Regions from separate parts of the Kocuria salina genome, predicted to be linked through region 3. Evidence: riboswitches for the same ligand, from Rfam matches in the RefSeq annotation. Region 3 holds a riboswitch; each other region holds the start of a gene.
What was found. Region 3 has a riboswitch for cyclic di-AMP ahead of E7Z53_RS06765 (C40 family peptidase). Riboswitches for the same ligand answer to the same signal wherever they lie in the genome.
Positions count from the first base shown of each region.

Region 1: linked by a shared signal. The riboswitch ahead of E7Z53_RS19065 (C40 family peptidase) and the one ahead of E7Z53_RS06765 (C40 family peptidase) in region 3 are both predicted to bind cyclic di-AMP.
Region 2: linked by a shared signal. The riboswitch ahead of E7Z53_RS01840 (NlpC/P60 family protein) and the one ahead of E7Z53_RS06765 (C40 family peptidase) in region 3 are both predicted to bind cyclic di-AMP.
Region 4: linked by a shared signal. The riboswitch ahead of E7Z53_RS13915 (C40 family peptidase) and the one ahead of E7Z53_RS06765 (C40 family peptidase) in region 3 are both predicted to bind cyclic di-AMP.

Region 1 is NZ_SSSF01000020.1:10,772-17,921, forward strand. Features, by position in the region: gene E7Z53_RS19035 (copper resistance CopC family protein) at 1-509, shown strand, start outside; gene E7Z53_RS19040 (SURF1 family cytochrome oxidase biogenesis protein) at 755-1,774, shown strand; gene E7Z53_RS19045 (WecB/TagA/CpsF family glycosyltransferase) at 1,853-2,656, opposite strand; gene E7Z53_RS19050 (hypothetical protein) at 3,137-3,571, opposite strand; gene E7Z53_RS19055 (hypothetical protein) at 4,178-4,456, shown strand; gene E7Z53_RS20550 (hypothetical protein) at 4,453-4,581, shown strand; gene E7Z53_RS19060 (hypothetical protein) at 4,697-4,861, shown strand; cyclic di-AMP (ydaO/yuaA leader) riboswitch at 5,442-5,597, shown strand; gene E7Z53_RS19065 (C40 family peptidase) at 5,603-6,262, shown strand; gene E7Z53_RS19070 (DUF3105 domain-containing protein) at 6,999-7,150, shown strand, end outside.
Region 2 is NZ_SSSF01000001.1:405,947-413,096, reverse strand. Features, by position in the region: gene E7Z53_RS01855 (2-hydroxyacid dehydrogenase) at 158-1,123, opposite strand; gene E7Z53_RS01850 (pyridoxal phosphate-dependent aminotransferase) at 1,120-2,319, opposite strand; gene E7Z53_RS20675 (ATP-binding protein) at 2,553-3,950, shown strand; partial or broken gene E7Z53_RS01840 (NlpC/P60 family protein) at 4,026-4,418, opposite strand; cyclic di-AMP (ydaO/yuaA leader) riboswitch at 4,532-4,717, opposite strand; gene E7Z53_RS01835 (MBL fold metallo-hydrolase) at 5,394-6,632, opposite strand; gene E7Z53_RS01830 (hypothetical protein) at 6,856-7,146, opposite strand.
Region 3 is NZ_SSSF01000003.1:8,266-15,415, reverse strand. Features, by position in the region: gene E7Z53_RS06775 (response regulator transcription factor) at 1-126, opposite strand, end outside; gene E7Z53_RS06770 (DUF305 domain-containing protein) at 690-1,409, opposite strand; gene E7Z53_RS06765 (C40 family peptidase) at 1,728-2,390, opposite strand; cyclic di-AMP (ydaO/yuaA leader) riboswitch at 2,396-2,586, opposite strand; gene E7Z53_RS06760 (hypothetical protein) at 3,000-3,188, opposite strand; gene E7Z53_RS06755 (four-helix bundle copper-binding protein) at 3,187-3,597, shown strand; gene E7Z53_RS06750 (DUF305 domain-containing protein) at 3,822-4,529, shown strand; gene E7Z53_RS06745 (APC family permease) at 4,601-5,935, opposite strand; gene E7Z53_RS20745 (hypothetical protein) at 6,025-6,120, opposite strand; gene E7Z53_RS20740 (hypothetical protein) at 6,227-6,283, opposite strand; gene E7Z53_RS06735 (SHOCT domain-containing protein) at 6,420-6,683, opposite strand; gene E7Z53_RS06730 (DUF305 domain-containing protein) at 6,757-7,150, opposite strand, start outside.
Region 4 is NZ_SSSF01000007.1:58,134-65,283, forward strand. Features, by position in the region: gene E7Z53_RS13900 (MFS transporter) at 1-1,060, shown strand, start outside; gene serC (phosphoserine transaminase) at 1,057-2,196, opposite strand; gene E7Z53_RS13910 (metal-dependent transcriptional regulator) at 2,431-3,117, shown strand; cyclic di-AMP (ydaO/yuaA leader) riboswitch at 3,476-3,625, shown strand; gene E7Z53_RS13915 (C40 family peptidase) at 3,631-4,296, shown strand; gene E7Z53_RS13920 (C40 family peptidase) at 4,568-5,461, shown strand; gene E7Z53_RS13925 (hypothetical protein) at 5,593-5,859, shown strand; gene E7Z53_RS20830 (DUF4031 domain-containing protein) at 5,777-7,150, opposite strand, start outside.

The sequences.
Region 1 (7,150 bases), on a different contig from region 3:
TGCTGAGCACCTCCCCCGAACAGGATGCGGTGCTGGAGACCGCCCCCGAACAAATCGAGCTCTCCTACAGCGGGGAGATCATGGACATCGGCCACCAGGTGCTCGTGACCGGCCCCGACGGGCAGTCCGTGACCGAGGGCCCGCTCGAGCGCGACGGTTCCCAAGTGATCCAGCCCCTGGCCGAGACCGGGTCCGAGGAAGGGACCTACCAGGTGGTCTGGCGGGTGGTCTCCAGCGACGGCCACCCCATCGAAGGCACCTACACCTACGAGGTGGGTGACAGTGTGGACATCACCACCCCGGCCCCCACCCTCAGCACCACCCCGACCGAGACCCCGACCGGTGAGGGCGCCGACAGCTCGGACAGCTCCGCCCAAGCCCAGGACGCGGCCGTACAGGAGAATTCCGGAAGCTTCTCCGGATGGGCCGTCGGCGCCACCGTGGTGGTGCTGGCCCTGGCCGTGATCGGGCTACTGGGCTTGATGTCCCGTCGCCGCCGCAAGAACTGATTCCCCCACGCCGGGCCGGCAGATGCTCTACAGCACAGGCCCCAGGAGTGCGGCGACAGCCGTGCTCCTGGGGCCGCCGCCGACCGTCCGGTCAGCCCGACGGCGCACTCTGAGGAGCACGACCGCTGTGAAGTTCGACCTACTCGTATCGCTGTCACCGCGCGGCGCCGCAGCTCTCCTCCCGGTGGGGCCGGGCTCCCCGCCACTCTTCTGCCAGGGCTGCCGGGCCGATGGTGGGCTCTGACATGGGCACCTACCGTTTCCTACTCAGCGGCAAGTGGCTGGGCTTCTTCCTCCTCGCCTGCGCCGCCGCCGTGGTCTCGGTGTACCTGGGCGGCTGGCAGATGGACCGCAACGACCACCTGGTCGGTGAGAACGCCAAGATCACGCAGAACTACCGCGCCGAGCCCCTGGCCGGTGCGGCCGCCGTCGAGCAGTTCGCCGCCCACGACCCTTCCCTCACCTGGCGCCCGGTCGAGCTCACGGGCGAGTACCTGCCCCAGGACCAGGTGCTGGTCCGCAACAGGCCGCAGGACGGCCGCGTCGGCTACGAGGTCCTCGTCCCGTTCCGCACGCAGGACGGGGACGTCGTGGTCCTCGACCGCGGCTGGATCCCCACGGGCGAGGCGGCCAACGGGATGCCGGACGAGGTGCCGACCCCGCCCGCCGGCCGGGTCACGGTCACCGCCCGGCTCCAGCCCGGGGAGCCGGCCGTCAGCCGCGGCGCCCCCGCGGGCCAGATCGCCTCGATCGACCTCGAGGAGCTGCGCGAGCGCTGGGACCGGCCGAACGGGACGGCGGCCTACGGCGAGGTCTTCGCCGAGGACCCGGCCCCCGCGGCGGCCCCCGCGCCGGCTCCGGAGCCGGAGACCGACTCCGGGCCGCACCTGTCCTACTCGTTGCAGTGGTACGCGTTCGCGGCGCTGTTCTTCGTGGCCTGGGGCTACGCCGCCCGCCAGCAGGCCCGCAACGACGCCTGGGACCGCCAGTTCGCCCAGGAGATGGAGCGCCGGCTCGCACGGTTCTACGACGAGGACGGCAACTACATCGGCGAGGGCGACGAGGAGCTCGTCGTCCGCCAGCTCGAGATGGCCGACGACATGCCCGCCCACCTCAGGTCGCTCATGCGCCCCCGGCCGCAGCGCCGGCGCTCCCGCCCCACCTGTGAGGACGAGGAGGACGCGATGCTGGACGCCCTGGAGGCGTCGGCCGCGGACCGGAGCGGGAGCCGGGTCCCGCTCCGGTCCGCGGACGAATTGCACTGACCCGCAGCGTTGTTGATGCACTCCGACACGAGACGGTGGGCCGGGACGGACAGTCTCCGCTCACCGCTCACGGCCGGCTCAGGAACTGGCGTCCGCCCCTCTGGTGCCCTGCCGGACAGCCTTGGCCGCCAGGAGATAGGCGAGGATCCACGGTTCGACGAGGTACCGGTGGCCCAGCCGCCGCGGCTGGGTGGCCAGCCGGTAGGCCCATTCCAGGCCCAGGGGCCCGAGCCAGCGCGGAGCCGATTTCTGGATCCCGGAGTACTGGTCGATCACCCCGCCGACGGCCGCATAGATCGCCGTGGGCAACTCCTCCCAGTGCCGGCTCAGGAACTCCTCCTGCAGCGGCATCCCCAGGCCCACGATGACGAAGTCCGGCCGGAACTCCTGGAGGGTTCCGACGATGCGGTCCTCGAGTGCGAGGTTCCACCCTTCGCCGGGCCAGCCCTCGACCGTGCGCTCGGGGTCCCCCGCACGGAGGAGAGCAACCGTGGCGGCGTTGCTTTCGGGGCTCGCGCCAATGACGGCCACGCGCCGCACGGGGGTGCTCCGGATCAGGCCGGGCAACCAATCCATGGTGCCGATACGGTGGCGCCTGGCGCTGAGCGGCCGCCCGGAGCACCACTTGGCCATTTTCAGGATGGGAAAGCCATCCGTCAGCACCACGTCGGCCTTGTCGTAGAAAGCGCGGAACGTCGGGTTGACCTCCCACGTGTAGAGACTGTGCAGATTGTGGCCGAGAATCACGGTCTTGCGCCGCTCCTCCCAGGTGGCCGCAATCCACCGGTGCAGCTCATTGGTGTCCATCGGTGTCACCCGGATGCCGCTGACCGGGATCTCGATCTCGCCCCGCTTGTCCGTCTGAGTCTGGTACTTAAGCATGTGTTCCCCCACTGGCTCGGCAGTTGCTGCCTCATCGATTGTTGGTCGGCACGTTCGCCCACCGCCGTGGGACTCCCAGATCCTGATTGGCGCATGGGACACGATCCCGTGGGCGCAGCATTCGGGGACACCAGCCCGTATTCCCCCGAATACCCGCCAACATTCACGTTAGCAACGACGGGCCTCCCGGTGTGCCCCCACTTCCGGGTTGCGCCGTCCCCCAATATGTACCTATTTGCATTGATATGCCTCCGTGCATCCAGCGAGGTTGCGCCCTGCAGAGTGGATGCTCTATTGGCGTCAAGGCGCTGTGAGGTCGCGTTGGGCGGTCTCGTCGAGCCAGTGCTGACAGCGCTGGAGGAGCATGACGGTGAAAACCATCAAACCCATCGTGGTAGACGTATCCACGTCTCTCCCACCCAGGTGCAGTACCCCTTGCCCTGCTCGCCTGCTCCACAGGGCCTCGGCGAAGCCCAACCGCTAATCCACCACATGTAAGGCAGTGGGTGTTGTGTCCTGGATGCGCAACCCCGCCGGGGACAGCTGAGGGCCCTGCCAGACACAAGGCCCCTCAGCGTTGCGTGGTGATCGTGACCAGCGTGGTGGAACGGGATGTCGATCAGTCCTCGTCCTCGTCCTCGTCGTCGCTCTCGACAAGCTCGCCCCGGACTCCTTGCCCTCGGGGAGGGCGAAGGCGAAGAGGATAAGCCCGGCCACCGGGTCTACCCACGCCGCGCCGGTCAGCGGGAAGAGGATCAGCCCAGTCAGAGTGGAGACGGACAGCAGCGCGCAAATCCCGGTCTCGGCGGCACCAGCCAGGATCAGGTCGTCCCCCAGGGCCGTGCCGGCCTTCTTCTTGACCGCGACCAGCACCGGCATGATGACCAGCGAGAGCACCGGGATGATGATGCTCACCGGAGAGGGGTCGGGGGTCTTGCCCTCGGATTGCCAATTGAGGGCCCGCGAGCCAGTCTCGGATCCGTCGGATTCTTCGGTCCGGGCTACGTCGCTTCTCCACATTATCGACGGGTGCCCCAGCCTAAGGGGAGCAAAGACTGGGGCACCCTAACGCCCGTGCACGGGGTGATGAGAACGGGGTGTTCTCACTCGCAAACTATGCCCTCACCGGTCCGGAAGAACAGCCCGTACAGCTACCAGAGGGCAAGTTATGGGGAATCTTCACGCCATCTTGAGGAAAACTATACAAACGACTTCGAAGTCAAAGCGGGAATCCTACGCTGAGCAGGGGCCACACTGCCGTGGGTGTCCTGATGACGGGGGGTCACTTCACCCCGTGTTGGCGGGTGAGTCCATCACCGGTCACGGCGACGACGGAAAGACACCGCAACGAGAGCCCCGCAGACCGCGACATCAGGCCCTGGGAGCACGGTTGCTCCCAGCGGGAACCCGGCTTCCTCCGCTACTGTCGAGGACGACACCTCCCGGCGCCGCGGCGCGGCCTGAGCCTGACGCGGGGCTGTCCGGTGAGCCTGCCCGAGTACCCTGAGGAGCACGACCGCCGTGGAGACCGACCGGCTCAGATCGCTGTCCCCGCACGGATCCGCGGCACCACCGGCCGGACCCGACAACTTGCAGTGCTCCCGCAAGGGCTGCGGCGCGGACGCTGCGTGGCGGATCCGCTGGAACAACCCGCGCATCCACACCCCACACCACCGCAAGAGCTGGCTGGCGTGCCCCGACCACCGCGAGAACCTCGAGAGGTTCCTCCGCGCCCAGGGCTTCTGGAAGGACACCGTCCCGCTCGGCCAAGGCGGGCCCGCCGGGCAGGACCGACCGTGAGCGACGACCGGTTCCAGCTCAGCGGGAAATGGCTCGACTTCTCTCTGTGGGCCGGCGCCGCCGCGGCGGTCTCCGTGGACCTGGCCGACTGGCAGATGGACCGCAACGACCACCCCCTCGGGTAGGAGGCGGTCATTTCGCAAGGGCATGGCAGGCGTCGCCACGGCGAGGCGGATATCTTGTTGGCGTCTCGAGCGGCCGATGCCGTTGCCCGCTCGCCCCGCCGGTTGGAGGCCCCCTGTGAAGCGCACCAGCACCGCCCTCGTCCTGGGGTGCGCCCTGGTCCTGCCCGGATATACCGGCAGTATCGAGGAAGCAGCAGACGAAGCATCCTCCGGATTTCCCGTTGCCGCAAACGGAATCAACGTCTTGGAGGCGGCCGTGTCGATGCCGTCTGAACACTGACCCCCGGGCGTGCCCCTAAGGCCATGCAGTCGAATCACCTGCCGGCGAACACATCGATTCCTGTCCTGCCCTTGAGCGTGCCCGTTCTTCCTCTACACGCTGAAGGCATGAAGATTCGATGAAGAAATGTGCTTCGTTCGGATGGCGGATGGCGGATTACGGCAGATATGAGTGCGCGCTGAATTTATCCTCCCGATATTCTCCGAAGCCACCGCCCGAGAGCCTCGATCGCTTTTCTTACCCTACGCGCGTAAACCGCCCACCGCAGCCACCGGCGGTCTCCCAGTGCTGACAGGCCGCCGCAGGCGTGCCGAGGGTGTGCATCTTCGGGCCCACCAGGGACTCTCCCCGGCCACGCCCCCGCTAACGGTGAACACCCTGACGTTCCCGCTCGAAACGAAGCTCCGCTGGGTCGGGAACACGGTGCTGAGCACCCTCGGCAACCAAGGCGACCACCCGATCAGCGGCCGTGACCAAAACGTGACATTAGGGGGTGGGCCCTGTATCGTCCTCCGCGTGCCGAGAGCTGATCTTCTTGGCGCCCCCGTGGCACATCGCCGAGTTCTGCCGGTGCCCGGGGTTCCTGAAGAGAAATCGCTTGGCAGAAGCGGGGGAACCATTACCGGTCCCGGTGTACCGGGGCCTTGGGGTTAAGCCGTGCAGAGCGCGTGCGTTCTGCGGCCGGGTGTCTCCCACCCGCATCCGACAGCTCACCTCGTAGGCAAAGGGAGGAATCCACCCATGTCGCTTTTCACGCAGAACACTGCCCGCCACCGCGCCGAGACCTCCTCGCGCGCCGTGCGCACCACCACCGTCGTCGCCGCCGCCGGCGCAGCACTGGTGGGCTCCATCGCTCCGGCCCAGGCCTACGCCGAGATCCCCGCCGCCTCCGGGTCCTCCTATGCGGCTCCGGCCTCGGCGATGGCCGATCTGGCCTCCTACACCTACCAGGCCCCGGTCGCCGCGCAGCCCGCCGCCCCCGCCGACCAGGCCCCGGCCCCGCAGCAGAGCGCCGCCACCTCGAGCGTGAGCCCGCAGTCCACCGCCACCACCGAACTCGCCCCGGCCGCCGGCGGCATCGTGGGCACGGCCATGCAGGGTGTGGGCACCGGCTACGTCTGGGGCGGGACCTCCTTCGGGGCCTGGGACTGCTCCGGATTCACCGGCTGGGTCTACGCCCAGAACGGCATCGACATCCCCCGCACCAGCTCCCAGCAGATCGCCGCGGCCACCCCGACCGCCACCCCGCAGCCCGGTGACCTGGTGTCCCAGAACGGTGGCAACCACATCGGCATCTACATCGGTGGCGGCAAGATGGTCTCTGCGTTGAACCCGACCCAGGGCACCTTCGTCCACTCCGTCAACGCCATGCCCGTCGACGGGTACTACACCTACCGCTGAGCCGGACTCGCTGCTGCGGTGCCCCACATGGTCACCGCAGCAGATCCCCGGACCGCTCTCACCCGGGGCCGGACCGCCTCTACCTCACGCGCACCTGCTGCGCCCTTCACCTGCTGCGGGAGTGCTCCTCTCCGAAAGCACCCCCGTCGGACATCGGTCGTTTCGGTGACACCGTCCGGGATCAGGCCTGCACTGGGGCGGTGAGTGATGCGCTGGGCGCGGCCTGAACCAGTTTCCGCGGCTAACCGGCCGACCACTTGAGTCCGGCGCCCGCGTCTCCACCGTCCAGACCCAGACCGATGTCCTCGTCGACTGCTCCCCGGGGGCGCCCACATCGGGGTCCATCCCGGCGGCGGCGAGGCCGTGCACGGCGGCCGGAACGGCCACCAGGCGGTCCTCGACAGCGTCAACGTCGGCTCCGGGCCGGTCCAGGTTTGCCTACGCTGAGCCGGTTCAGGCATCACATACTCCGGGTGCGTCCTCTTTGAACGACCAGCAAGGAGTGCGCACCCGGTCCTCACATCCCGCCCCAGGCCTGGATCTTCTGCGTCGTCGCCGTTAGCCACCGAGGACGCGCCTCTCCTGCGCTCGAGGATGCACACTCGCCGACATGTCCAGGAGTGGATGGTGGACGATCTTCCGAAGAAGGCCTTGCAGGAAAGGCTCAGCGCAGTGAGCTACTGTCCTGCCCGTTCATGAGGAGCAAGACCCTTTTTGGGCCTTTCAAGGAGGACGCATGGCTGGCGGTACGGACCCGGAGCGGGCGCGGCAGCAACGTGCTGCGCTGCTGGATCAGCACTGGGCGGCCGATGCCCGGGCCACCCGCAGGCGGCGGCTCCTGGCGGGCGCGGGCGCGGTGACGGCTGTCGCGGCGGTCGGGGCCCTGGT
Region 2 (7,150 bases), on a different contig from region 3:
GCGCATGGTGTCCGAGCGGACTGGTGGCTCATCTCTGGTGCCCAGGTGAAACGTCCCCAGGCGTGGCCATCAGAGCATCACGTTGGCCCCGCTCTGGGAGAGATCAAGGTTGGGCTGATCCTCGCGGTCCTGCCCCGATCGACGGATGCCCCTGCTGCTATCCGATCGGTGTCGGCGGCCGTTGCCCGCCGAGCACGGCGAGCACGTTCTCGGCGGCGAGCACCGCCATTGCGGTGCGCGTCTCCACCGTGGCGGAGCCCAGGTGCGGCAGGAGCACCACGTTGTCGAGCTCCCGCAGTTCGGGATGCACCCGGGGCTCGTGCTCGTAGACGTCCAGTCCGGCGCCCGCGATCCGGCCCTCGCGCAGCGCGGACGCGAGCGCCGCTTCGTCGACGATGGGTCCGCGTGCGGTGTTGACGAGGTACGCCGAGTCCTGCATCGCCGCCAGCTGCTCGGCGCCGATCAGGTGGTGCGTGGCGGGCCCGTAGGGGCAGTGCAGCGACACGACGTCGGAGACGCTCAGCAGCTCGTCGAGCTCGACCCGCCGGGCGCCCAGCTCGGCGGCGATCCCGGCATCGATCTCGCTGCGCGACTGGTAGACGATCTCCATGCCGAAGGCCCGGGCCCGGGCCCGGCGCGCGGTCGCCTGCCCGATGCCGCCCATGCCGACGACGCCGAGGGTCTTTCCCTGCAGACCGCTGCCGAGCAGGAAGAACATGCCCCACTTCCACTCCCGGCCGGAACGGATGAGCCGTTCCCCCTCGCCCAGCCGGCGGGTCGCCATGAGGATCAGGCCGAAGGCGATGTCGGCGGTGGCGTCCGTGAGCACGCCGGGGGTGTTCGTGGCCACGACGTCGCGTTCGCTGCAGGCGGGCACGTCGATGTTGTCGTAGCCGACGGCGACGTTCGCAACCACTTTCAGCTGCCGGCCGGCGGCGTCGAGCAGTTCGGCGTCGATGCGCTCGGTGAGCAGACTCACCACGGCGTCCGCCCCGGCCACCCGGCGCAGGAGCTCCTCGCGGCCGATCGGCTCCGGATCCGGCCACATCTCGACCTCGTGGGCGGCGCGGAGCTTCTCGATCGCGGCGTCGGGAATCCGTCCCGTGACGACGACCCGGCTCATGCCGTCTCGATCCACTCGCGCAGGCGGCCGAGGCCCTCGCGGATGTCGGGGACGTCGATGCCCGAGTAGGCGAGCCGGATGTACTGCCGGTCCTCGCCGGGCTGGCGCCGGCCGAAGTGCTCCCGCGTGCAGAAGGAGACGCCGGTCTGCTGCAGGGCCGCCGTGGCGAAGTCATCGACCGCGGTATGGCCCGTGCGCTCCATGGCCGCGGTGACGTCGGGGAACAGGTAGAACGTCGACTGCGGTACGGCCACGTGCATGCCGGGGATGGCGTTCACGAGCTCGCAGGCGGCGTCCCGGCGCTCACGCAGGACGTCGAGCGTCTGCTGCACCGGTTCCTGAGGGCCGCGGAGTGCTGCGATGCCGGCCCACTGCACGTAGTGCGTGGTGCAGGACTCGTCGTTGGTGTTGAGCGTGCCGAGCACCGTGGTGATCTCCAGCGGCGCGACGGCGCAGCCGAGGCGTGAGCCGGTCATCGCGAACTTCTTGCTGAACGTGTAGAGGATGACGGTGCGCTCGGCCATGCCGGGGAGCGACGCGATCGAGCTCGAGACCCCCTCGTAGCGGGTCTCGAAGTAGGCCTCGTCGGAGAGCACCCAGAGATCGTGCTCCTGGGCGAGCTGCGCGACGGCCTCGCGCTCGGCCGCCGTCGACTCGGCCGAGATGGGGTTCTGCAGGTCGTTGTAGATGATGGCGACCGTGTTCGGGGTGATCGCGGCGCGCACCTGGTCGAGGTCGATGGCGAAGCCGTCCTCCGTGGGGAGGTAGCGGTACGGCACCGCCGTGCCGCCGAGGTACTCGATCTGCGACTCGTAGATCGGGAAGCCGGGATTCGGATAGAGCACCTCGTCGCCGGGGTTCATGACCGCCTGCAGGAACTTCGTGATGACGGGCTTGCCGCCCGTCATTACGACGATGTTCTCGGGGCTGAGACCGATGCCGCGGCGCGAGCCGATGTCCTCGGCGAGGGCCTCGCGCAGCTGCGGGATGCCGGGGCCGGGGCAGTAGCCCGTGTGACCGTCGGCGACGGCCCGGTCCATCGCCTCGATGATGTGCGGGGCCGTCGGGATGTTGATGTCGCCGAGGTGGAAGGGATACACGCGGTTCCCCTTCGCCGTCCAGGCGGCCGCGGCTTGCGCGACGCTGAAGGCGGTCTCGGTGCCCAGCCGGTCGAGCCGGTGCGCGAGTTGGCGCATGCTGTCCCACTCCTCGTCGAGTTGGCGATCGGTCCGCTGGTGGATCCGGGTCGAGCATACGACTCATATATCAGACTGGGAAGAGCGGCTTCAGGATGATGTCCTACGGGCAGGCAGCGAGCGCCGGCACGGCGACCGGAAGCGTCATTCAGGAGTTCACTCTGACATTCATTCCTCATTCAGGCTCAATGAGTGTAGTGACGAGTGAATGACAGAGTGAAGGAGTTCTGTGAGTGTGGAAGCCGCCCCAGTACGAGGTCACTCAGCTTCTCGCCAACCAGGGCCAACCCACCGATGATCAGCAGCCGGTCAGGGAGGCTGCGCTCGCTGACCTCGACCCCCAAGCGGTCTCCGCACTGCTCGCCCGCGTGCGGGAGCGCTCCCCTCGGGCCTTCGCCGCAGTGCCCGACGACGTCGCTCTCACCCGCCTGGGCGTACTGGTGCGGGACGGTGAGAACCTCGTTCCGTCACTGGCGGGCCTGCTGTGCCTGGGCATCTACCCGCAGCAGTTCTTCCCGCAGCTCAACGTCACCTTCGTGGCGCTGCCGGGAACCACCATGGGCGAAACTACCCAGGACGGACGACGGTTTCTCGACAACCAGACCGTCGACGGTCCGCTGCCGGTCATGGTGCAGGACGCAGTGGCCGCGGTGGAGCGCAATATGCTGCGTGGCGCCGTCATCCAGGGGGCTGGGCGGTCGGACCGGTACGAGTACCCGCTCGAAGCCGTGCGCGAGCTCGTGGTCAACGCCCTGATGCACCGGGACTACGGGCCCTTGGCCAGGGGGACCCAAGTGCAGATCGAGCTCTATGCGGATCGGCTCGTCGTCAAGAACCCGGGTTCGCTTCACGGCGGCGTCGAGGTCGGGGGGCTCGGCGCGGACGAGATCACGTCCTCGCGCAACGGTCTGCTGGCTCGTCTGCTCTCCGACGTCGAACTCCCGGGCCGGCGCGAGGTGGTCTGCGAGAACAGGGGGTCGGGCATTCCCAGGATCATGGCGACGCTGCGCGCTGCAGGCATGACCCCGCCCGAGTTCGAGGCCACGCTGAGCCACGTCAAGGTCACCGTTCCCCGGCATGCCCTTCTCGACACCGACACCGTGGAATGGATCGCCTCCCTGGGCGTCACCGGCCTCACCGATGCCCAGCACATGGCCCTGGCGATGCTCCACCACGGCACCGAGGTGTCCAACGAGCGGTTGCGCAGTTGGGGACTCGACAGTCGGGAAGCCACCGCGGCACTCACTGACCTCGTGGACCGGGGGCTGGCCGAACGTTCTGGCGGGAGACGTTATGCCCGGTATCAGCTCTCACCGGACGTCGCGCTGTCTTCCCGAGTGGCCGGGCCCGATGTCGACCCATCGAGCCCACCCGAAAGGTCGGCGCCTCGACCCGGCGGGACGATCGTCCTGGACGAAGACTTGGAGTCCGTATTGCGTGCTGTGGGTGCGGAGGGCCTGGACGCCACGCGACCGGTGGCCGCCCACCTGGGATGGACCTACAGCCGGACGCTGAGCCGGATCAACGAGCTCATCGGCCGTGGCATGCTCGAGGCTACGGCTCCTCCCACCAGTCGCAAGCGCCGGTACAGGGTCACGGCTGAAGGAGTCCGACGCCTCTCGGTGTCCTGAGGCGCCCCGTAACGAGACGCGGGTGTGCGGTTCCCGTCGGGACGGGAACCGCACACCCGCATCCTGCGTGGAGTGTCAGCGCACTCGGATGTAGACGGGGCCGGAGCCGACGTTGACGGTCTGGATGACCGTCTGGTTGCCGTTCCAGCCGCCGTGGACGGCCTTGCCGCCGCCGATGTACACGGCGATGTGGGCGAAGCCCATGCCGCCGTTGGCGTAGTAGACCAGGTCGCCGGGCTGGGCCTGGGCGGCGGAGACCCGAGTGCCGAGCTTCAGGTAGGAGGCCGGCCACCCGTGGTGGTTGATCCCGGCCGCGCGCAGGGACTTGGTGACCAGGGCGGTGCAGTCCTGGCCCACGCCGAGCTGGTTCTTGGCCGCCGCGGCGATGGTCGCGGCCTTGCCGGACTGGGACTGGATGCTGATCAGCTGCTGGGGGGCTGCCGCGGGGGCCGCCTGGGCCGGGGCCACGCTGCCGAGCGCCAGGGCGCCGCCGGCGACCGCCAGGATCGCGGTGCGTCCGAGTCGGAACGAGTTCTGGGCGCGGTGGCGGGGCATGCGGGACTGGAAAACGGGCATGATTGATGTCCTCCCTCTTGCCTGCGAGGTGAGCTGTCGGATGCGGGTGGGAGACACCCGGTCGTCAGGATGGGGGCCCTGACGACTTAACCCCTAGGTCCCGGGGGAGGGACCGTTCATGGTTCCCCCGCTTCTGCCGAGCGATATGTCTGGGGGCCCCGGGCACCGGCAGAATTCGGCGATGTGCACGGGGATGTCGATCGGTGAGGCGACCGGCACGGAGAGAACACTAATCGAAAGATAACGGAAAAGTCTCGCTTTGATCACGGGCGTGTCTCGACGTTTGTTGTCGACCCAGTGGTGGACCTCCGCATCCGGACGAGGTTGCCTGTCGAGGGCGCCGATCGGGACCGTTGGGGAGGCTCAGTTCGAGACGAAAGTGCTCTTGACCTGGAGGTCCATCGAAGTGAAGACGATGGGTGAGCACGCTCGGGTGTGGATCAGAACGTTCAGTGATGGGGCCCGTGTCGGGGCGCGACAAATGAGGAGTAAAGCCCCACAAAGCCTGTGGCTGTCCGCGCTCAGTGCTTTTCCTTCAGGAGGACAAGGGCGTTTTCTTCGGGTGTTTCAGGGCTTGATCAAGAATTCACAAAAGGAAAATTGTTGGTGCTGTGGTGATTCTCGGGCACAGCCGGACTCCTCTGCGGACACTGCCGCAATGCGTGCCGGACGTCGCATGCCAGGGGGCCGCTACGTTCGTCGCGGTGCGTGCCCCGGAGCTCCCTGATGCGACGACAGCCGGCGACGCGGCTGCCGCCGCACCCGAGATGCGGGACATGGCGGAGCTGACCCGTGCGGTCGCCGCTCGGGCCAGCTCGTCGGCGCCGCGGAGTTGAGCTGCCGGCCGGTGCTGCGGTGCCGACCGGATCAGCCGATGGCGATGGCGTCGAAGTCCTCGCTGATGACCAGTTCACCGGAGAAGTTCTCGGCGGCCTTCTCCCACTTCTCGACCGGCCAGTTGCCCGGCACGAGGTGGTTGAGCACGAGCTTCTTCACCCCGGCGCGCTCGGCGATGCCCCCGACATCCTCGATCGTGGTGTGCGCCCCGATCAGGTGCTGGTACTCGGCCTCGGCCGCGGCGTCGCGGGGCTCGGGGTGGCGCTGGGCCACCCACTCGGCGGCGATGGCCTCGTGCACGAGGACGTCCGAGCCCTTCGCCAGTTCCACGAGGTTCTCGCTCGGCCCGGTGTCCCCGGAGAAGGTCACGGAGCCGGTGTCGGTGTCGAAGCGGAACGCGAACGCCGGGAACACGGGAGCGTGCTGGACCAGAGTGGCCGTCACCTTCACCCGGTCGTCCTCGAAGACCTCCACCGGGCGCATGCGCGGGTGCGGGTCCCCGTTGGGGTCGTCGATCAGCTCGGCCGGCAGCTGGATGTCGTGGCCGGCGAAGAAGTCCTTGGGCGGCGGGTAGCCCGAGTCGATGATGCGGTCGTTGAAGTCGGTGGCGAAGGTCTTGATCATCGCCTCGATCGTCTCCCGGGTGCCCGGGGTCGGGTTGCCCGGGTTGACCACCTGGTCGGACGGGATCTGCGCGCCCTGGTAGCTGATCGGCAGGGCGCCGCGGTTGCCCGGCCCGTAGATCTCCAGGACGCGGTCGGGGATCGCCACCCCGTTCTGCAGGCCGGTGCCGAGGATGTTGTAGAGGTCGGAGATGTGGTCCGAGTGCAGGTGGGTGAGGAACATCGCCACGAGGGCGTCCAGGGGGCCGCGCATGTCCTTGTCCCAGGTGCCCAGCTTGGCCTTCTTGATCTGCTTGCCGACCCCGTCCCCGGCGTCAACCAGGTAGTACTTGTCGCCGACCACGACCGCGGAGGCCACGCCCTCGCGGTGGGAGTCGTTCCACCACGGCGGGCCGCCGCTGGTGCCCAGCAGCACGATCCGGTTCGTGGCGTCGGTGGTCAGCGGGGCCCGCCCCGGGGCGCGGCCGGGGGCGGACGCCACAGCGGAGGCGGTGCTGGAGGCTCTCAGCGTGCCAGACGACGCCGCGCTTCCCGATGCGCAGGCGGTGGCGGCGAGCGGCGACAGCCCGAGTGCGGACGCGAGGCCCAGGGCGCGACGGCGGGAGATCCCCGACGAGGAGCGCGGCGTGCGGTCGGATGCGGACATGGTGATCCCCCAGGTGTGGTGCAGGACGTGGATGAACGTCCAGTATGGCGGGCGTCCGCGCAGGTGACAGGGGATTTGAGGGTTCTGATCAGACCCGGTCGAACCGCATTAGGACTTGTTGCAGATCAGTCGGGGAGGCTAGTGCCGTGGACGGGACGAGCGACCTGCCGTGCGAGTGCCGGGCAGTCCGGAGCGGTGCGTCCGAAGGACAGGTGCCGGTGCCTCAGTCCGCCGGCGACAGCGGCGCCTGCCCCGGACCCGGCCGCTCGCCGAAGGCATGGTTGATGTCGAGCCAGGCGTCGGCGTCGGGGCCCTCCGCGACGAGGCTCCCGTCCTGGCGGTGCCGCCGCCGGGTGGCGAGCAGGGCGAAGTCCAGGGCCGGTCCGTGGATGCGCTGAGCCGCCTCTGCCGGTCCCCAGGTCCAGGTCTCGTCCTCGTGGGTGAGCTCGACGCGGAACGGCTCGGCCGGCGGGTCCAATCGGCGCTGCATGAAGGCGTAGTCGCGGGTGGCCACGCTC
Region 3 (7,150 bases):
CGCCTCCGTGCCGTCGTGGCGCATCACGACCTCCAGCCCGGCCTTGCGCAGATAGTCCGCGATCAGCTGCGCGAGGTCGACCTCGTCGTCGACCACCAGCACACGTCCGGTGAGCGGATCCGTCATCTGTCCTCCCGGTACTGATCGCTGTGACATGAACACTGTGCTGCGAGCCCCAGCGTCCCAGGGCGACCGTGTCTGAGGCCTCGGAAACGAAACAGGGGGGTGGACTCGTCGTGGCCGGGCTCACCGGTGAACCGGTGGTCGCTGTGGCTAACGATCCCCTGCACCGGGCCGATGAGAGGGATATCGGACACTGAGAAGATCGCGTGTCGCCCCTCCACGAGCCCGGACAGACGCAACACGGCCGGGATCCGGCCACCACCACCGGGCGAGGGGACTCCGGTGGTCTCGGCCATCTCGGTGACGGTGCGCGCGCTGGAGGAACAGGACCCCAGGCGAGGGGGAGGGGGGCCGTGTCCTGAGGCAAGAGGGCGCGGTGCTGCCAAACCTACGGTTGGTCGGTGACCGTTCGGGGTGCTGCTGACTGCGCGAAGGGTGCGCGCCCATCGGGTGCCGCGTCGGGGATCACCGCACTGGACTGGACTGGCTGGAACGGGTCGACGGGGACCATGACATCCCGGTGTCGGCCCGTTCCAGTCGATGACGGCCCAGCTCGTGGTCCTGGATCAGGCCGCGAACCACTCCTCCAACCAGCCCTGCATGAGCTCGATCTCCGCCTGCTGGTCCTCGATCATCTTCTCCGCCATGGCTCGCAACTCGGGGTCGGTGCCCATCTGCAGCTCCATCTCGGCCATCTCGAGAGCCATCTGGTGGTGGGCGATCATCTCTTCGAGGAAGGCCTTGTCGAACTCATCCCCGGACCGTTTCGCCAGCTCTTCGAGGCTCATGCCGTCCATGCCGTCCATGCCGTCCATGCCGTCCATGCCGTCCATCTCGCCCATCATGGCGCCCTGCATGTCGGCATTCATGCTCTGGCCATGGCCGCCATGGCCATGGCCGTGGACGTGGTGCCCGTGGCCGTGGTGGTGGCCGTGTCCATGGTGGTGGTGTCCCGGGGTGTTCTCGGCGGCCAGCCGCTGGGCCGCTGCTTCCAGTTGCTGGATCTCCTCGGTCTGGGCCTCGATGATCTTCTCCGCCAGGTCACGGATTTCGGGACGCTCGGACTTCTGCAGGGCCAGCTCGGCCATGTCGGTGGCACCTTGGTGGTGGGGGACCATCATCACGGCGAAGTGGCGGTCGTGGTTCATGTGCCGCTCAGCGCCCGTCTGTGCGGAGGCGGAGGCAGGCTGGTGCGTCGGGGACGCGACCGCCGCGGTCGCCCCGGCACCGCTGAGGGCCAGCGCCAGGGCCGTCCCGGCGGCCAGGTGCTTGAACGTCGACGTCATGACGAATCTCTCTTTCGCAGCAGCCCGTACTGGACCTGCACATCGTGGTGTTTGCTCTGTTCAGCCTCGGGTCGAGGCGGACCGATCCATCCACGGTAGCCCCGCCGCAGCTGGCTTCGCCGGGCTGGGAGGGCTGGGCGGTAGATCTTCACTGAACCTTCAAGAGCGGGCCCATCAGGCGGCCAGATCGGGGTGTTCCCCGGCGGTGGATGGGTGCAGGCATCTCCGGTTCTGACCGACCGATCCTGGATGCTGATCAGGTGGGGGGCACACCCGCCGCCCGCCACGAGCGGCATTCGTGGCGGACGGAGGGTTGGCTCAGCGGAAGGTGACGTAGCCGACCGTCGGCATGGCATTCACGCTGTGCACGAAGGTGCCCTGGGTGGGATTCAGCGCGGAGATCATCTTGCCGCCACCAAGGTAGATCCCGATGTGGGCCCCGCCGTTCTGGACGACGAGGTCGCCAGGCTGCGGGTCGGTGGTCAGGGTGCCGGCCGCCCACTGCTGCTGGCTAGTGCGGGGGAGGTCGATGCCCTGCTGGGCGTAGACCCACTGGGTGAAGCCGGAGCAGTCCCAGGCGCCGAAGTCCGTGCCGCCCCAGACGTAACCGGTGCCGGCTCCCTGCATCGCTGTGCCCACGATCCCGGAGGCGCCGGTAATTTCGGTGATGTCCGCCGATTGGGTGGACACCGCCACGGCCGATGTAGCCTGCTCGGGCGCGGCCGGGGCCTGGGAAGAGGCGGTGGAGACGGTCTGCGGGGCGGCCGCGGGCTGGGAGGCCGCCGAGGTGTAAGTCGTCAGTGCGGACGCGGGGGTCGCGTAGGCGGGGGCGGTCTCTGCGGGGACCTCGGCGTAGGCCTGGGCCGGGGCGATGGAGCCGATGAGCACCGCACCGGCGGTGGCAGCGATCGTGGTGTTGCGCACGGCGTGAGAGGTGGTCTCGGCACGGTGGCGGGCAGCGTGGCGCTTGAAAACAGTCATGGGTGAGTTCCTCCCTTTGCCTACGAGGTGAGCTGTCGGATGCGGGTGGGAGACACCCGGCCGGCAGAGCGCACGCGCTCTGCCGGCTTAACCCCAAGGCCCCGGATCACCGGGACCGAAAATGGTTCCCCCGCTTCTGCCAAGCGATATCTCTTCAGGAACCTCGAGCACCGGCAGAATTCGGCGATGTGCACGAGGGCGCCGACCGGATCAGTCATCGGCACGCAGTGGACAGTAGCCCATCCATAACGAAAGTGTCACGTTTAGGTCACGGCCTGGATTCTCTCCTCAGTCGGGAGCGGGAAGCTGTGATTCCGGCCTCGGAAAAATACGCCCCGAGGAAGTGAAACCGTCACGCAGCAGGACCCGTCGCGTAGCTCACACCGGTCTTTCAAAGCGCTCTGACTAGGACACATGGCATGGTGGCGCGCGTTTCGCTGGACGCAGCCGACAGCGACAGGGCTCTGCAACCATGCGCAGTCTTCAGCGCGGGCCGGGCCAGCACCAAGATTGTTGGGGAGGATTTTCAAGGTGGCTCACAGTTTGGGAGGGCTTCGGAAGTGCCCTTCCGAGGCCTTAGGGCAGGGTTTCTTCATGAAATCTCCATATTCAGCCCGCTGCACCGATGTAGAGGCCAGGTAGTGAGGCGGGATCGCGGATTCTTGAGGCGTTGATCTTCATCAAATCTTCAAGCTTTCGGGTCGCGTCACACAGAATCGGCAGTTTACTGTCGATGACATGGCGGGCTGGCTCCGGCCGGTTCGTCTCCTCGACCGAACCGACGAAGGAGCAAGCCATGACCCATCACGTGAGCGCGATGCTGGAGACCTACCCGAAGGACCTCGGGGGAGTGGACCAGGGCAAGCTGGCGGCCTGTATCGAGGCCTGCTTCGAGTGCGCCCAGACCTGCACCGCTTGTGCCGATGCCTGCCTGTCCGAGGACATGGTCGCCGAGCTGACCAAGTGCATCCGCACCAATCTCGACTGCGCGGACCTGTGCGAGGCCACCGGGCGGGTGCTCTCCCGGCACACCGGCTACGACGCGAACATCACCTTGGACGCGATCCGGGTCTGCCAGATGGCGTGCAAGGCGTGTGCTGATGAGTGCGAGCAGCACGCGGACATGCACGAGCACTGCCGGATCTGTGCTGAGGCCTGCCGTCGCTGCGAGGCCGCCTGTGCGGCACTGGTCGCCTCCCTGGGCTGAGCCCAGACTCGCGCTGACCCACGGACGCCGATGACCGGCCTCCGTCGGTGAAAGAGGAGCCTGATGGGCTGATCGGGCGTGCCCGGATGCGGGTTCCCTCTTCCCCCCGCCCCTTGTTCAGTACAGCTCTGCCCGCGCGGTTTGTTCACGCGCAGGGTACGGGGCTGATGACCGAGCCGGCACCTCGGGGTCGAGCTCCTTCATTGCGGAAGAGAGACATCATCATGCGTTCCATCCAGTTCCCTGGCCGTCGCACGGCGGCCGCCGCCTCCACCGTTGTCGTCGCCACGGCCCTGTGGGGCGGGGCCAGCGCCCCAGTGTTCGCCCACGGACAGGTGACCACCCCGGTCTCGTCCCACGCCCAGGATCAGGCCCCGGAGGACATGCTCGGCCCCGATCCCACCTCCCCGACCGCCTACGAATTCGGTGAGACCCTGGCCGGTTTGGAGGGCGAGCAGCTGGAGGTCACTTTCCTGGCCGAGATCATTGGCCACCACCAGGCCGCGATCGAGATGGCCCAGCTGGAGCTCGAGCGCGGGACCAGCCCGGACATCCGCACCCACGCGGAGAACATCATCGCCAGCCAGCAGCACCAGATCGACCAGTTCACCACCTGGTTGGAGGAGTGGTACGGGTTGACCCCGGAAGAGGCCAAGGCTCAGGCCCCGGAGGAAGCACAGGAGGAGATGAAGATCCTGGAGGAGGAGACCCGGATGATGGTCGAAGAACTGGCCGCTGTTGAGGCTGGCGAGGACTTCGACGTCGCTTTCGTGCAGAAGATGATCCCGCACCACAACGGCGGGATCGTCGAGTTCCTCGAGCTGCAGTCCCGCGCTGATCATGCTCAGCTGCGGGTGGCCTCCAGCGCTGGGATCACCGCGCAACAGGCGCAGATCGCGGACTTCCGCACCTGGCTGGCCGGCCAGAACTGAACGAGCACGCTCATGGTGAGGGGCCCGTCCACCGACGGGCCCCTCACCGTGAGCCGGTCGCGCGACCGGCTTCAGGGGTGAGTGTGGGGCTGCTGCCCGGTGCTGTTCGCCCCGTCGCGCCGGCGGACGACGACCCACTGTGCGACGACGATGATCAGGGCCACCACGGCGGTGACCACCAGGGTGAACGGGTCCGACTGGGCCTTCAGCAGCACGAACGGCACGAGCACCGCGGCGTCGAGCAGGATCGCGATCCCGGGGATCCAGGGCTTGGCCCCGACATCGTCCTTGAGGTGGCGCAGGATGCCGAGGTGGATGGCGATGTCCATGGCCAGGTACAGGATGGCGCCGAGGGAGGCGATCTGGGACAGGTCGAAGAACGCGGCCATCAGCATCGCCAGCCCGGCCGTGATGTAGAGGGACTGGTGACCCTCCTGCCCCGGCAGCCCGGGGGCCTGGCCCATGTCGCGGAGCATGTCGTAGAGCTTCGAGACCGAGAACAGGCTCGCGACCAGTCCCGACAGCGTCGCGACGACGGCGATCACCACGGTCAGCGTCACACCCCAGGCGCCGAACATCGGCTCGGCCGCCTCGGCCAGGGCGTAGTCCCGGGCCGCCACGATCTGCGGCACGGTCAGGCTGCCGGTGACCGCGACGGTGATCAGCAGGTAGAGCACGGTGCATAGGGCGATGGAGATCATGATGGAGCGGCCGATGTTGCGCTGCGGCTGCTGCAGGTCCGCGCCCTGGTTGGTGATCGTGGTGAAGCCCTTGTACGCCAGGATGCACAGGGTGGTCCCGGCCAGGAAGCCCAGCCAGCCCGCCTCCGGTGGGGTGCGGTCGGCGGCGGTGAACAGCCTGCCCAGGGAGGACACCCCTGCCGCGAGGATGCCCGCGACCGCCAGCACGGCGATCCCGACGATCTTGATTGCCGCGGTCACCGTGGCGGAGCGCTCCACCCACCGGTTGCCCACCAGGTTGACCAGGGCGGCGGCCGCGATGGCCACCACCGCCAGCACCGGCACCCACACCGCGGAGTCCTGCAGGCCGAAGGGGCGCAGCAGGTAGGAGGCGAAGGTGCGGCCCAGCAGGGACTCGGCCAGGATCATCGACACGTACATGAACAGGGAGAAGGACCCGGCGAGAACCCCGGGGCCGTAGGCGGCCTTGAGTAGCATCGCGATCCCGCCGGAGGACGGGTTGGTGGCCGAGTAGCGGATGTAGGAGTAGGAGCTGAACGCCACGACCACGGCCCCGGCGAGGAACGCCCAGGGCACCCAGCCCCCGGCCAGCTCCGCGACCTGCCCCACGAGGGCGAAGATGCCCGCACCGATCATCACCCCCGTGCCCAGGGCGACGGATCCGGTCAGGGAGAGCTTCTGCTGCGTCTGCGTGCTGTCGTTCATGGGGAGCTGCACGTCCTTCCTGCCGGGGTGCGATCGTTTGTCGGCGGTGGGGTTGTCGGACAAGGTCGGTGGGTCGGGCCCACCGCCGCTCAGCGGACCTCGAGGGTGCCCATCATGCCGAGGTCTTCGTGGTCGAGGGTGTGGCAGCGGAAGACGGGGCGGCCGCCGAAGTCGTCGAAGGCCACCCGGACGGTGACCCCCCCCCCCCCCCCCGAAGGCCGGGATGTTGACCACGTCCCGCCACCGCGGTGCGGAGACGTCGCGGCCCTCCTCGGCCACGACCTGCAGGGGTCACACGTGCAGGTGCACCGGGTGGTCCAGGGGGCTGGAGTTGGTCAGGGTCCACACCTCCACGGTGCCCACCCGGACCCGCTGGTCGGTGCGCTCGGCGTCGTACCCTTACCCGTCGATCGTGAAGGACATCATGCGGCCCGGTCTTCCTCCGCCGCATCCAGGGACAGCTGCTGGCGGCGGCTCAGCGGGCTCACCGGTCGCCTTCTTCCAGGGTCCGTAGGCGTTCCCGGTACTCCTCGGTGTTGATCTCTCCGCGGGCGTAGCGCTCCTGGAGGATCTCCCGGGACCGGCGCGGGCCTGCACCCGTCGTCGGCGGCGCGGTGCCGCCCTGCCAGGTGCCGCCGCCCGAGCCGCTGGTGAACGCCTTCACCAGCACGAAGACCAGCACCACCGTGCCCCCGATGAGCAGGAGCCAGAACAGCCACATCCACCCCATGCCGTCACCCCACATCATGACGGGTTCCTTCCGTGGTAGTTGGCGCTGTTCCGGGGCCGCCCTGTAGCGGCCCCGGACGACCTGCGGAGTCTCAGGAGCCGCTGGGCAGGCCCTGGAGCAGGCCCTCCATCTCGGTGATCTCGGCCTCCTGGGCCTCGATGACGTCCTGGGCCAGGGCCACGGCCTGCGGGTTCTGCCCCTGCTCGACCTGGTCGCGGGCCATCTCGACCGCGCCCTCGTGGTGGGCGGTCATCTGCTCCAGGTACAGCCGGGAGGCCTCGGTGCCCTGGGCGTCCTCCAGGGCCTGCATGTCCTCCTCGCTCATCATCCCGCTCATCCCCGCCCCGGAGCCGTGGTCCATGCCCTCCATGCCGCCGGACTCCATCATGGGCTCCTGGCCCCAGGCCTCGAGCATGGCGTTCATGCGCTCGATCTCCGGGCCCTGGGCGTCGATCACCTGCTGGGCGAAATCGGCGACCTCGGCC
Region 4 (7,150 bases), on a different contig from region 3:
GTTCCTGCCCCAGCTCTTCCTCGCGCCCTGGGCCGGCGTGCTCGCGGACCGGCTCGACCGGCGGCGCCTGCTGCTGTGGACCCAGACGGCCATGGCGGTGCTGGCGGCCGGTCTGGGGGCGCTGGTCCTGGCCGACGCGGCCACCCTGTGGCACGTCTACGGCTTCGCCCTCGCCCTGGGCGTCGTCTCCACCCTCGACGCCCCCGTGCGCCAGACCTTCGTCTCGGAGATGGTCGACGACGCCTACCTCTCCAACGCCGTGGCCCTGAACGCGACCTCGTTCAACGCCGCGCGGATGATCGGGCCCGCGGTGGCCGGCGTGCTCGTGGCCGCCATCGGCTCGGGCTGGGTGTTCCTCCTCAACACGCTGACCTTCGGCGCGATGCTCGCCGCCGTCCTGGCGATCCGCGCCGACGAGCTGCGCGGGATGCCGCGCTCCGGCCGGGGGCGGGGCCAGATCCGGGAGGGGCTGGCCTATGTGGCCGGCCGCCCCGACATCGTGGCGGTGCTGGTGACCATCTTCCTCATCGGCACCTTCGGGCTGAACTTCGCGGTCTTCCTGGCCGCCATGGCCGGACCCGAGTTCGGCCGGGGCTCGGAGACCTTCGGGCTGCTCAACTCGGTGCTGGCGGTCGGCACGGTGGCCGGGGCCCTGCTCTCGGCCCGGCGCCGCAGCGCCCGGCTGCGCTACGTCTACGGGGGCAGCGCCGTCTTCGCCCTCAGCTGCCTGGGCGCGGCGACGGCGCCCACCCTGCCGCTGTTCGCGCTGTGGCTGGTCCCCTGCGGGCTGTCCTCCCTGACCATCATGACCACCGCCAACGCGTACGTGCAGTCCACCACCTCGCCGGTGATGCGCGGACGCGTCATGAGCCTCTACATGGCCATCTTCATGGGCGGCACCCCGATCGGGGCGCCGGTCGTCGGCTGGATCACCGATGCCCTCGGGGCCCGCTGGGGCATGGGGGTCGCCGTGGCGGCGGGACTCGGCGGGGCCCTGGTGGGCTTCGTCGTCTGGCTGCGGCTGCGCGCGGAGCGCTCCGCGCCCGAGAACTCCGGCTAGCGCCCGGCTCCTCCGCGGAGCTGCTCGACGACGTGGTCCAGGCAGGCCAGCAGCCGGGCGACGTCCTCGGGCTCGATGGAGACGAACGTGGCGATCCGCAGCTGGTTGCGCCCCAGCTTGCGGTAGGGCTCGACGTCGACCACGCCGTGGACGCGCAGGACCGCCGCGACGGCGGCCGCGTCCACGGCGGCGTCGAAGTCCACGGTGGTGATCACGGTGGAGCGGTCCTCGGGGCGGGCCACGAAAGGGGACGCGAAGGACGAGGCCTCGGCCCACCCGTAGACCAGGTCCGAGGAGGCCTTCGTGCGGGCCGCGGCCCAGGTCATGCCGCCCTGGTCGTTGAGCCAGCGGACCTGCTCGTCGAGCATCACCAGCGTGGCCAGGGCCGGGGTGTTGTAGGTCTGGTTCTTCCGGGAGTTCTCCAGCGCCGTGGTCAGCTGCAGGAAGTCGGGGATCCACCGCCCGGAGGCGCCGATCCGCTCGATCCGCTCGATCGCCGCGGGGGAGAACGCGCCCAGCCACAGTCCGCCGTCCGAGCCGAAGTTCTTCTGCGGGGAGAAGTAGTAGACGTCCGCCGCGGCCACCTCCGCGGCCATCCCCCCGGCGGCCGAGGTCGCGTCCACCAGCACCAGCGCGTCGTCCGCGATCCCGGAGGGCCGGTGCACGGGCGCGGCGACACCGGTGGAGGTCTCGTTCTGGGGCCACGCGTAGACGTCCACGCCCTCCTCCGCCCGGGCGTCCGGGCGGGTGCCGGGGGCGGACTCCACGATCGAGGAGGGCTCCAGGAACGGTGCGCCGTCGGTGGCCTGGGCGAACTTCGCGCCGAACTCCCCGAACACCAGGTGCTGGGCCCTCCGCTCGACCAGCCCGAACGCGGCGGCGTCCCAGAACGCGGTGGCCCCGCCCAGGCCCAGGAGCACCTCGTGGCCGGAGGGCAGGCCGAGGAACTGCGCGAGGCCCTCCCGCACCGAGCCCACGAGCTCCTGCACCGGCGCCTGGCGGTGGGAGGTGCCGAGCAGGCCGGCCCCGGCGCGCGACACGGCCTCGACCTGTGCCGGACGGATCTTGGAGGGGCCGGCGCCGAAGCGGCCGTCGGCGGGCAGCAGGTGCTGGGGGATGGTGACGTGTGCGGGCAACGGGCGCTCCCTCGTGGGTGACGTGCGGCGGGTGGTGCGCGACGGGCACGGCCGCCGCGGAGGCCGCTCGCGCCGTTCGCGACTCGGCCCATTCTGCCCCACCCGCGGACGGCGGGCCCCGCGGGCGCCTCCTCCCTCCGGGCGGCCGGAGGGCTCGCGCACTAAGCTCGTGCGGGAAGACCGGACCGGGCGGGATCCCCGGGCCGGGACGGCCGGACGAAGGATGACTGAGGCATGAGCGACCTGATCGACACCACGGAGATGTACCTGCGGACCGTCCTCGAGCTCGAGGAGGAGGGGATCACGCCGATGCGGGCGCGGATCGTCGAGCGCCTCGACCACTCCGGGCCCACGGTCTCGCAGACGGTGTCCAGGATGGAGCGGGACGGGCTGCTGACGGTGGGCCAGGACCGGTCGCTGCTGCTCACCCCTGCCGGCCGTGAGCGTGCGGTGCAGGTGATGCGCAAGCACCGGCTGGCGGAGCGGCTGCTCGCCGACGTCATCGGCCTGGACCTCGCCCAGGTGCACGACGAGGCGTGCCGGTGGGAGCACGTGATGAGCGAGCAGGTCGAGCGGCGGCTCGTGGACCTGCTGCACAGCCCCCGGTACTCGCCGTACGGCACGCCGATCCCCGGTCTGGCCGCCCTCGGGGTCGAAGAGAGCCCCGCAGCGGCGCACCCCTCCCTGCTCGACGCCGCCCGCCACGACCCGGACGGGTCGCACACCGTGGCGCTGCTGCCGGAGGTGGTCCAGGCGGACGCGGACCTCCTGGGCGTGCTGAGCGACGTGGGAGTGCTCACCGGGGCGGAGGTCATGGCCCGGGTGGACGGTCAGATCGTGCGCATCGAGGTGGCGGCCACGGGGCGGTCCGCGGAGATCGACCTGCGCACCGCCGCGGCCATCCGCGTCCTCGCTCCCTGAGGCGCCGCCGTCTCCCGGAGCGGGGCGGCGAACGGTTCTTCCCGGGTGTGGGGACGTTCACAAGCCACTTTCGGCCAGTCCGGCCCGAGCCGGACCCCGGAGGCGCGGCTTCCCTGGTGACAGGCGGATTCCCAGGGCGCTCGAAGACACTGCACAGCTCGTCACAGGTGCGAATTGATTCGACCTTTCCTCTCAATAACTACTCATTGAGACCCGCGGCGTTGTCCGGCTGTTATCTGTCGTGATCAAAACGTGACACTTCCGTAATCTGTCATGTACTGTTCAACGCGTGCCGATCACTGGTCGGATCGGCGCCCTCGGAGCACATCGCCGAATTCTGCCGGTGCCCGTGGCCTCTACACAGAAACTGCTTGGCAGAAGCGGGGGAACCACTTTCGGTCCCGGTGATCCGGGTCCTTGGGGTTAAGTCGTCAGAGCGCGTGCGTTCTGCGGCCGGGTGTCTCCCACCCGAATCCGACAGCTCACCTCGTAGGCAAAGGGAGGAACTCAACCATGTCGCTTTTCACGCTGAACGCTGCCCGCCACCGTGCCGAGACCACCTCGCACGTCGTGCGCAACACCACCATCGCCGCCGCTGCCGGCGCCGCGATGATCGGCTCCGTCGCCCCGGCCCAGGCCTTCGCCCAGGCTCCCGTCGAGACCGGCGCGGCCTACTCGGCCCCGGCCTCCGCCTCGCTGGCCGAGTACTCCTCGTACACCTACCAGGCCCCGGTCGCCGCGCAGCCCGCCGCTCCCGCCTACGAGGCCCCGGCCCCGGCCCCGCAGCAGACCGCCGCCACCTCGAGCGTCACCCCGCAGTCCACCGCCACCACCGAGATCGCCCCGGCCGCCGGCGGCGTCGTGGGCACCGCGATGTCCGCGCAGGGTGCGGGCTACGTCTACGGCGGCACCGCCTACGGCGCCTGGGACTGCTCCGGCTTCACCCAGTGGGTCTTCGCCCAGAACGGCATCGACCTGCCCCGGACCACCTGGTCCCAGTTCGCGGCGGGCACCCCCACCGCCAACCCGCAGCCCGGTGACCTCGTCTCGCAGAACGGCGGCGCCCACGTGGGCATCTACATCGGCGGCGGCAAGATGATCTCCGCCCTCAACCCGACCCAGGGCACCCAGGTCCACTCCGTCAACGCCATGCAGCTGGACGGCTACTACACCTTCTGATCCGGTCCGCCGCCCGCGACGACCCCGCTCGTCGCGGGCGGCACCCGATCACCCCCCACCCCGCACGCCGAGAACCGCTCTCCCGGTTCCCGGCGGTGCCTGCTGTCCGACCGGACGGCGCCCCCTCCTCCGCTCGCCGGCCGTCGTTCCCGATCCCGGAACGCACCCCTGCCGGACACCGGCCCACCCCGCGCACTGCCCGGGGCGATCCGTGCTGTCACCCGCGCCCTCCGGCAGGCCCGGCTCCGAAAGAAAGTCGTCTGAACTCCTCATGACCCGTGATCTGACCTCCTCGAACGGCATCGGCTCGCTCTTCTCCGGCAAGGCCCGCACCGTGGCCGCCGTGGCCGCCTTCTCCGGGCTGGCCCTCGCCACCACCGTCTCCGTGCAGGCCGCTCCGGCCCAGGACGCCTCCGCCGACGCCCCGCTGTCCGCCGTGGCCGCGGCCACCCCCGCCGCGGCGCCCGCCGTGTCCCTCGAGCCCGTCGCCCACGTGCAGAAGGTCGAGTCCGACCGGAAGTCCGAGAAGAAGGTCGAGAAGAAGGCCGAGCGGCAGAAGGTCGAGACCCCGGTCGTCGCGGCTCCCGCCGTGGCCGCTCCGGCGCCGAAGGCCGCCGCCGCGCCCGCCCCGGTCGCCGCCCCGAAGCCGGCCGTGCAGGCGGCTCCGGCCCCGAAGCCCGCCGCCGCGCCGGCCCCGAAGCCCGCACCGGTCGCCGCGCCGAAGCCGGCCGTGCAGGCGGCTCCGGCCCCGAAGCCCGCCGCCGCGCCCGCCCCGAAGCCGGCCGTGCAGGCCGCTCCGGCCGCCCAGCGCACCGTCACCCCGCAGAGCTCGGCCTCCGGCAAGGGCGCGACCATCTCCTCCGCCGCCATGGGCCAGCTCGGCGTGGGCCAGGACTGCACCGCGCTCGTCACCAACGCGCTGCGCGCCGCCGGCATCAACCACCACGGCTGGCCGGCCTCCTACCTGAGCCTCGGCACGCAGGTCTCCGCCGGCCAGGCGCAGCCGGGCGACCTCGTCTACTACGCCGACGGCGGCATGGGTGCGGCCCACATCGGCGTCTACATCGGTGGCGGCAAGGCCGTCCACGGCGGCTGGAACGGCGGCACGACCGTCATCGACAGCGTCAACGTGGGCTCCGGCCCCGTCTACGTCCGCGTGCGCTGACCGCACGCGAGAGCACCGCTTCGGGTGCGCGGTTCCTGGTCGGCCAGACGGGAACCGCGCACCCGCTGTCATCCCGGCGCCCACCGCGCCGGCCACCCCGGCGCCCCGGCGGCGGCCGATAGACTGGCCCCATGTCCACCGACTACAGCCGCAACGCCCGCACGAGCCTGGACCGCGAGTACGCCTACATGGCCTACGGCATGATCGGCGGCGCCGTGCCAGGCATCGTGGCCGGCTTCGTCGTCGCCGCGTTCGTGGGGCACGCCGCGATGTGGCTCTCGGTGTTCGGGGGCATCGGGATCGTGCTCGGCCTGATCACCGGGATCCTGCTCCACCGGAGGCGGCACGCTGCGGCCGTGACCGAGGACCGCCGGGAGCGCGGCGCAGCGCCGGAATGACGTGCTCCCGCAGCAGCGGGGCTAGGTCCGCGGGCAGCGCGCCGGGGGAGTCCTCGTCGACGGGCTGCCAGCGCAGCTCCTCGATCTCCGCGAGCGGCACCGGCCGCCCCGTGAGAGGTGCCGTGAACACGGTGCACCGCACCCACGTGCCCGCCTCGTTCGCGGCCGGCGCCACGAACACCCCGAGCGGGCGCAGCTGGGCGGCGTCCAGCCGCAGCCCGACCTCCTCCGCGGTCTCCCGCACGGCGGCGGCCGCCGGGGACTCGCCCGGGTCGAGCTTGCCGCCCACCAGCATGAAGCGCTCCGTGCCCCGCTTGCGCACCGTCAGCAGCGCCCCGTCGTCGTCCCGCAGGCACACGGCGGTGATGGTCAGCACCTCGGCGTCCGCCGGGGGAGCGTCCGGGGACACCTCGGCGGCCGCGCGCAGCCGGCCGATCTCCTCGTCGAGGTTGCGGGCCGCCGCCGGACCCCACCGGTCCTGCGCCGCGGCGGTCCGGAACAGCGGATACCGGCCCCGGAGGTCCTCCAGCACCTCCAGACGGGCCCGGGCGAACTCCGGTCCGGGCACGTGCGCGTACTCCTTCCGCACGCCCGCCGCGTAGGCGGCGTACCCGTCCGGGTCCGCGCCGAGCACGGAGAGGTCGGCGTCCAGGAGCACCCGTCCGGCGGCGTCCCCCTCGGGGACCCGGTGCCCGAGGGTGAGCAGGACGAGCCGCTCGACCTCCGCCACGAGCGGCGCGGCGAAGCCGGCGGCGCCCAGCCGGGTGCGGGCCAGCTCCGCCGACTCCCGCTCGTCCGCCCCGGGGCGGCCCCGGTAGACGGCGTCGTGGAACCACGTGGCGAGGACCAGGGCGGCGGACCGGTCGGGATCGAGGTCGACGCCGGGCCGCAGCAGGTCGACGGCCTCGAGCACCGCCAGCAGGTGGGCGGGACCGTGGTAGTGCCGGTGCGGCTCGCTCCACCGGTCCACGAGCTCCTCGCCCAGCGCCGGGTGCCCCGGGAAGCGGGCGGTCCACCGCCGCAGCAGGACCCGGGCGATCCGGTCCGGGCGCGCCCGCGCCGGGACGCGCAGCCCGCTGCGCACGAGCAGGCGCGTGAGCTGCCGCCCGTCGACCGGCACCGCGCCCGCGGCCACCGCCCGCCGGTACAGGTTCTCCGGTACGTCGTAGTGGTCCCGGTCGAAGGCGCGCCGGGCCACGCCCAGCCGGTCCGCGAAGTCGTGCAGCTCCTCGTAGGAGGTGTCGGAGACCAGGTGCGAGAAGTGCGTCCCGTGGGCGGGCCAGAGCGGCGG